2 regions of the Apibacter sp. B3935 genome follow, and region 2 is predicted to be linked to the other one. Evidence: riboswitches for the same ligand, from Rfam matches in the RefSeq annotation. Region 2 holds a riboswitch; the other holds the start of a gene.
What was found. Region 2 has a riboswitch for S-adenosylmethionine ahead of GFV00_RS09270 (TonB-dependent siderophore receptor). Riboswitches for the same ligand answer to the same signal wherever they lie in the genome.
Positions count from the first base shown of each region.

Region 1 (4,223 bases), on a different contig from region 2:
TGAAAATTTGTTTTCCCTTCTTCGCTTAGCTGTTCTAAATTATATCGTAGAAGCGGCGTATCGATACTTCCCGGAGCAATAGCATTAACCCGAATTCCATCTTTTCCTGCCTCAAAAGCCAATGATTTAGTAAATGAATCTATACCGCCCTTAGTCATGGAGTAAGCAGTAGATTCTCTTCCCGGTAACATTCTGTGTGAAAAATAAGATGAAATATTAATTATATTTCCTTTGGATTTTTTCAAAGATTGATACAAATTTTGAGTCAGTATATAAGGTGCTTTCATATTAAGATTAATGTGTTTATCTAATAAATCTTCAGATGTTTCTTCAAAAGGATTAAAACGACCGATTCCTGCATTATTAATTAACACATCAACTGTCTTTACTTTTTCTAAAATTAGTTTACCAACTGAAAATAATTTTTCAATTTCCGTTAAATCCGCAGAAATCAGAGAAACAGTTACGTGATACGACGAAAATTCTTCTTTGATTTTGTTTAATTTTTGAGGATCTCTGGCAATTAGAACAAGATTTGCTCTTTGTTGAGCGAAAGCACGAGCAATGCCCAAGCCTATTCCTTCTGTAGCGCCGGTTATAATAACATTTTTGTCTATGAGCATAATATTTAAATTTTAATTATAGTTTATTGTTAAATATTTACATTTTATGCAAATTATTTACAATTACAAATTTAACTTTTATTATGTATATTTACTTCAAATAATGTAAATAATTTACAAAATGAATGAAACCAATCATTTATCTTTCGATTTTAAGTTTTTAGAGCAATTAATTGTGGGCATTGGCGAAGTTTCTCAAATAACCGGAATTCCTACCCGACAAATTAGGTATTGGGAAGATAAAGGAATTATCAAAAGTCTTACAGAACAGGAAGGAAAAAACAGAAGATACAATTATGAAAATATTAAAAAAATGATTCTAATAAAAGAATTATTGGAAGAAGGGTTTACATTAGATGCTGCGTCACAAAAATTAGACAGTCGAATGCAAATGATTGAAAATGTATTAAAAAAGCTTACCAATAAATAAAATCAGTATCTAATGAATGGGTTGTTAAAATATCATTTACATTGTATAATATTATTATTGATCTTACTATAAATCATGCCCTAGTATAAAATATTTACCATTGCAAAAAAATGTATTTTTTTAAACTTAGAATTAATTTCGACGGTTATTTAAATGCTTCTGTAGGTAAATTGATTTATATCTAGCATACTTTATATCTTATATTATAATGATTATTAAAGATACAATACCTTTATAAATATTATAATAAAATCGTTTTTTATTGGAAATTAAAAAATAAAACTTATCTTTGTAATATATTTAACGATCATTAATAAAATTACTTATCAAGAAAGGTGGAGGGAATTGGCCCTATGATACCTTAGCAACCCTCTTATATGAGTAGGTGCTGCATCCAACCGTAAAGGAAAGATAAGTCGAAACAGCTTACATACAAATACAAATAATACGAGCTTCTTTCGACCTACAAAAAGAAGCTAATTCATAATTTAGAATTTAAATTAAATGGGAATCTTGTATAAGTTGTTTTATGATGATTAATGAATTTTAAGGCATTTATTAATTAGAAAAAACAACCTAGTCATGAAATTAGAAACAAAATTAGTACATATTTCTACTCCTGATGTACTTACCGGAGCTATCTCTACTCCTATTTACCAAACCTCTTCTTATGTTCAGGAAGAACCGGATGTGAATAAAGGATTTGCTTATACAAGAACGGCTAATCCTACACGTAAAGTTGTAGAACAAGCCATTGCTGAATTAGAGGGTGGTATTGCCGGATTTGCTTTTTCATCGGGATTGGCTGCAACGGATTGTGTTTTAAAGTTATTAAAACAAGGGGATGAAATTATTGCTGTAAATGATGTTTATGGAGGTACTTATCGAATAGTTACTACAGTTTATAATAAATTTGGTGTAACCTCTAAATTTATTGATACTACTGATATTCAAAATGTCTTACAAGCAGTTTCAAATAAAACTCGCTTCATTTGGCTGGAAACCCCTACAAATCCTACTTTAAAAATATCCGACATTGAAGAAATCGCTAAAATTTCCAAGCAAGTGGGAGCACTATTAATTGTAGATAATACTTTTTTATCTCCTGCTTTACAACAACCGATACGTTTAGGAGCAGATATTGTTGTACACAGTGGAACTAAATATCTTTCAGGACATGGAGATGTTTTATCCGGATTTATAGTTGTGAAAGATCCTAAAATAGCCGAAGAATTAAAATATTTACAAAATACCTCAGGGGGCGTACTCTCGCCTTTTGATAGTTGGTTAACCTTACGCGGAATTCAAACTCTATCTCTGCGTATGGAAAAACATTCACAAAATGCTCAAAAAATTGCTGAATTTTTAACTACACATTTCAAAGTAGATAAAGTATATTATCCCGGATTAAAAAATCATCCCAATCATCATATTGCGGCCAAACAACAAAAAGGGTTTGGCGGAATGGTATCTTTTAGTTTAAAAGACGATACTTTAGAAACGGCAAAAGATTTTTTAACACGTACCAAAATTTTTCTTTTAGCTGAAAATTTAGGCGATGTTAGGAGTTTGGGTAGCCATCCTGCCACCATGACCCATAAATCAACCCCTCTTGAAGTTCGTAAAGAAACAGGAATTCAAGATTCTTTAATTCGTTTATCGGTAGGAATTGAAAATGTAGATGACCTGATTAATGATATCAAACAAGCTTTAGATTAACGGTTAATTTTATAAATTGAATAATTAAATGATAAGAAATAAACTTAAATTAGGAATTTTTGGGTTTGGATGTGTGGGAACGGGATTGTATAAAGTGTTAGAAGAAGCCGAAAGTGTAGATGCAAATATTAAAAAAATATGTATTAAACATCCCGATAAACCGAGATCAATCGATAAAAAGTATTTTACTACCGATAAATACGAGTTATTATCGGACCCTGAAATTGAAGTTATTGTCGAATTAATAGATGACGCTGATGCTGCTTTTGATATTGTTTCAGAGGCCATGAAAAACGGAAAAGCTGTAGTTTCGGCAAATAAAAAGATGATTGCCGAACATTTACCTGAACTTCTAAAGTTGGAAAAAGAATACCAAGTTCCCCTACTCTATGAAGCCTCTGTTTGTGCCAGTATTCCCATTATCAGAAATTTAGAAGAATATTATGACAATGATTTGTTAACATCGGTTTCGGGAATTTTTAATGGTTCTACCAATTTCATTTTAACCAAAATGATCCATGAAAAACTTTCTTATCCTGTGGTTTTAAAAGAAGCTCAAGACAAAGGATTCGCAGAATCAGATCCTACCTTAGATGTTGAGGGAATTGATCCTAAATATAAATTGTGTATTATTCTTTTTCATGCTTTTGGACTTATTACTAAGCCGGAATCTATATTTAATTTTGGAATATCAAGAATTAGTGATTTCGACTTGGAATTTGCTCGTCAAAGAAATTTAACAATCAAGTTAATAGCAAGATGCAATAAAAATAATAATGAAATTACGGGTTTTTGTGCTCCTACTTTTATAGAAAAAGAAAATACATTAGCTCATGTAAATTATGAATATAATGGAGTGGTTTTAGAAAGTGCTTTTTCTGAAAAGCAACTGATGATTGGTAAAGGTGCCGGAGATAAACCCACCGGATCTGCCGTACTTTCTGATATTTCAGCTTTAACATATGATTACAGATATGAAAACAAAAAATATATTCATCTAAATAAACAATTACAATTAGTAGATACTAAAATTTATAAAGTTTATGTGAGATATCACGACCAATTTTCCGGTTTTGATGATTTTGAGTCCATCGAAGAACAATACAGCAGCCTTTCAGGTAATTATTTTATAGGTTTCATCTGTTTACATAAATTAGCGAATTCTTCATGGATTAAAGACCCGAATATAAATGTTATTTTTTTCAGCTGATTGGGTTGATAAGTATGTAAATTTAACTATTTAGTTATGATTGCACAATGCTCGGTCATACAATTCTTTATATATAGGAATTATCTTAGAATTATCAAAAAGTAAAGCTTGGTCTTTCGCTTGTTTTTTGAAAAGTGAAAGCATTTTTTCATCTTTCAGCAGCCTAATGGCATTCTTTGCCATGGAAGGAACGTCACCAACAGGTGATACAAATCCTGAAAAACCGTCTTTATTAACTTCT
Region 1 covers NZ_WINL01000001.1:579,562-583,784, forward strand. Annotated here, with positions in the region: gene GFV00_RS02455 (SDR family NAD(P)-dependent oxidoreductase) at 1-623, opposite strand, end outside; gene GFV00_RS02460 (MerR family transcriptional regulator) at 745-1,053, shown strand; SAM riboswitch class I at 1,374-1,471, shown strand; gene GFV00_RS02465 (PLP-dependent aspartate aminotransferase family protein) at 1,636-2,772, shown strand; gene GFV00_RS02470 (homoserine dehydrogenase) at 2,801-3,982, shown strand; gene bshA (N-acetyl-alpha-D-glucosaminyl L-malate synthase BshA) at 4,013-4,223, opposite strand, start outside.
Region 1: another riboswitch for S-adenosylmethionine. It lies ahead of GFV00_RS02465 (PLP-dependent aspartate aminotransferase family protein); the one in region 2 lies ahead of GFV00_RS09270 (TonB-dependent siderophore receptor).

Region 2 (4,223 bases):
AGTTGCAGAAGGAGAGCTTAAAAAACTTGCTCAAATGAAAGATCTGATGAAAGGAAAAATAATCGGTCAGGACGAAGCGGTCAACAAAGTAGTAAAAGCCATTCAGAGAAACCGTGCCGGATTAAAAGATCCTAACAGGCCTATAGGTACATTTATATTCTTAGGAGCAACCGGAGTTGGAAAAACTCAATTAGCAAAAGTTATTGCCAGAGAATTATTTGATTCAGATGATGCTCTCATTAGAATAGATATGAGTGAATATATGGAAAAATTTGCCGTATCTAGATTAGTTGGAGCTCCTCCGGGATATGTAGGATATGAAGAAGGAGGGCAATTGACAGAATCCGTAAGAAGAAAACCTTATGCTGTAATCCTCTTAGACGAAATTGAAAAAGCACATCCGGATGTATTTAATATCCTTTTGCAAATTTTAGATGACGGACATGTTACGGATAGTTTGGGAAGAAAAATAGATTTTAGAAATACAATAATCATTTTAACTTCCAATATCGGAACTCGTGAACTCAAAGAATTCGGTGACGGTGTTGGATTTGGAACTTCTGCCAAAAAATCATCTTCCGATATAAGAGCAAAATCTACTTTAGAAAACGCTTTAAAGAGAACTTTTGCGCCTGAATTCCTTAATAGGATCGATGATGTTATCATCTTTAATAATTTGGAAAAGGAAGATATATCTAAAATTATAGATTTAGAATTGAAAAATGTGTACGATAGGATTGCTAAAATTGGATATGAAGTAGAATTATCTCCGGAAGCTAAAGAATTCATCATTGAAAAAGGATGGGACAAAAATTTCGGTGCACGTCAGCTTAAACGAGCGATCCAGAAATATGTGGAAGATGTGATCGCTGAAGAAATTATTAATTCATCGATACATGACGGAGACCATCTCTATATTGGATTAAATAAAGAAAAAGACAGTACGGAAATTAAAATACGGGAGGTGGAAAAAGAATCCCCGACAAAAGATTAAAAAGATAATTAATGAAGAGCCTGTTTGATTGAATCAAGCAGGTTTTTTTTATTTTATAAATACCGGAGTAGTTAATAAATAGATACAATCCATAAAAAATCCGAGAGAATTAACAATGATATACAAAAAACATTTGCCCAGAATGGCCGTAACCCTTTTATTTTTTTTCTTTGGAGGCAGTTCCGCGACTTGGGCTTCACGAATTCCAACGATTAAATTATCGATGAATGTTTCCGATTCCAATTGGGGATTGGTTTTACTATTTTTATCCATCGGAACACTTATTACGTTACCTTTTGCGGGTAATTTAATAAAAAAGCTGGGAAGCAAAAAATCAACTCTTACATTTATCATTCTTTACTTTATATTTTTAATCGGGATTGGATTTTGCGGTGAATTATGGCAATTGAAACTCAATTTAATAGCCTACGGGGCCATAGGTAATTTAACCAATATAGCTATAAATACACAAGCTGTTAATGTGTCAAAATCCTATAAAGGCCAAATAATAGGCTCCATGCACGGTACTTGGAGCATTGGAGGTTTTTTTGCTTCTTGGTTAGGAGCAGTAATGATTGCTAAAAATATTCCACCCTCAGAGCATTTTATTTTATATTCTTCCATAGGAATTCTGGTTTCCCTTTGGTTATTCAGATACTTGTTGCCGGATGAAGCCAAAGAAGAACCAATGGAATTACCGAAAAAATCAAAATTTATCAGAGTTGATAAAAATCTTATTGTATTGGGATTTCTTGCTTTTTTTGCTATGGTTTCTGAAGGAACGATGACCGATTGGTCCAATGAATATATGAGGAATATAGTGAAAGCCGATAAAAAATATATCGGATATGGATTGACTGCCTATATGGCAGCCATGGCTTGCGGACGATTCATTTCTGATTTTGTAGTTCGAAAATTCGGTTCAAAAGTTACGTTGATCATCAGCGGATCTTTAATTTTTATAGGTATGATCTGTGCTGTTCTATTTCCAACATTACTAACTACACTTCTTTCGTTCGTTATTGTTGGACTGGGAATATCTGCAGTCGTACCCTTAGTATATACCTTAGCGGGAAATTCAAAAACAGCTTCGCCCGAACAAGCGCTTACAGTTATTACCAGCATTGGTTTTATCGGTTTTTTTCTAGGCCCTCCTTGCATTGGTTTTTTAGCTGAAAAATTTTCATTACAAATATCTTTTACTTTCATTTCCTTGTTTGGAATAGGAATAATTTTCTTGGTAAGATTTTTTAAGATAAAGTAAATTTATTTCTTTATCTTAGAGGTAAAATAATATAATATAAAATTATTTTATTATGAAAATTATGGTATATTTACATCACTTATCAAGAAAGGTGGAGGGACTGGCCCTGTGAAACCTTGGCAACCGGCCTGCTTAGGCTTGGTGCTAATTCCAGCCCTGAGGGGAAAGATGAGTGATTCGCGAGTTGTGAGTGTGTTGAGTTGTGAATAATTTCTTTTTTCCTTTCCGGTTTTTCTTGATACAGTTTTAATAAATATAATTTACTAACTGTAAGAAAGATAATGAAAAAAGTTTCTTTGTTAATGGTAAGTTTAATTTTAGAATTTACCAATTATGTGGATGCTCAAGAAAAACGGGCCGTAGATTCCCTTGATCTTGAAGAGATTGTTGTAGTCGGTGGCAGAAGTTCAGAACGAACCAAAGTAAATTCTCCCGTTGCCATAGACGTAATAGATGTCAGGAAAATAGAAAAGGCATCTCCTCAGTTAACCGTTAACGACTTATTAAATTATTTAGTACCTTCATTCAATTCAGTTCGCCAATCTTCTTCCGATGGAACGGAACATATTGATCCGGCTACCTTGAGAGGTATGGGTCCCGATCAGGTTCTGGTATTAGTGAATGGAAAAAGACGGCATACTACCTCATTAGTCAACTATCAAAATACGGTAGGTAACGGATCTGTGGGTACAGATTTAAGTGCCATACCCGTTTCAGCAATAGAAAAAATAGAGGTTTTGAGAGATGGTGCTGCAGCTCAATACGGTTCGGATGCCATTGCCGGTGTAATTAATATTATTTTAAAAAAGAATGAGGGCGGCTCGGCATCCATCACCTATGGATTAACCAATAGAAATGACGGGGAAACTTACAATTTTAGCGGAAATTACGGTGCTAAATTAGGAGATAAAGGAGGAAGTATCAATCTTTCTTTTGTAGTCAGCCAAAGAAATAAAACCAATCGTTCATATGATAATAATCTGGACAAGTTTGGTGATAATTTTGCCTATGATTTTGCACCGGATCCCGATCAGGCCAGAATAAACGATGAAAAAATTATGGCAGAAATGGGTTTAACCCAAAAAGACTTCCGTTTCAGGGCAGGAGATGCTCAAATTAAAAATCAACAGTTTTTTATAAATTCCATTTATCCATTATCCGAAAAGTATGAGTTCTATTCATTCGGCGGAGCAAGTTTAAGACAAGGAGAAGGAGCTGAATTCCGAAGACTTCCCAGTGAAAAAACTAATGTAGTTAAAGAACTTTATCCGATAGGATTTCAACCTTTATTAAAATCCACTATTTATGATATTTCTAACTCTACGGGAATAAGATATATGCATAATAATTGGATGGTAGATATAAGTAATACCTTTGGAGAAAACCTCTTTAATTATAAGGCTACGCATACAAACAATGCTTCGTTGGGTATACATTCTCCAACGGAATTTAAAGCCGGGGGACATGAGTTTATGCAAAATACTATCAATCTGGATATTTCTAAAAAAATAAATACACTTCTTTCTATTGCCTTCGGAGGAGAATTTAAATACGAACAGTATAGAATAAAGGCCGGAGAAGAAGGCTCATGGATGCGTTACGATAAATTTGGTAATCCGGCAACAGCATCTACTCTTCCCACCGATATACTGGGAGAGGGGGGAGCACAAGGTTTTATAGGATTTTCTTCTGAAAATGCGTTAAAGGAGGACAGAAATAATGCCTCCGGTTATGCGGATGTAGCATTTAAAAAAGGAAAATTTTCCGGTGATTTGGCAGGAAGATATGAGCATTATTCCGATTTTGGTAATTCTTGGATAGGAAAGTTGGCGGTGCGTTATGAATATGTAAACGGATTTGCTGTAAGGGGAGCTTTCAGTAATGGATTCAGAGCCCCTTCTCTGCAACAGCAATATTTCAATAATTCTTTTTCCAGTATCTCATCGTCGGGATCAGGAGTTGTTT
Region 2 covers NZ_WINL01000005.1:49,919-54,141, forward strand. Annotated here, with positions in the region: gene GFV00_RS09260 (ATP-dependent Clp protease ATP-binding subunit) at 1-994, shown strand, start outside; gene GFV00_RS09265 (MFS transporter) at 1,110-2,258, shown strand; SAM riboswitch class I at 2,335-2,433, shown strand; gene GFV00_RS09270 (TonB-dependent siderophore receptor) at 2,540-4,223, shown strand, end outside.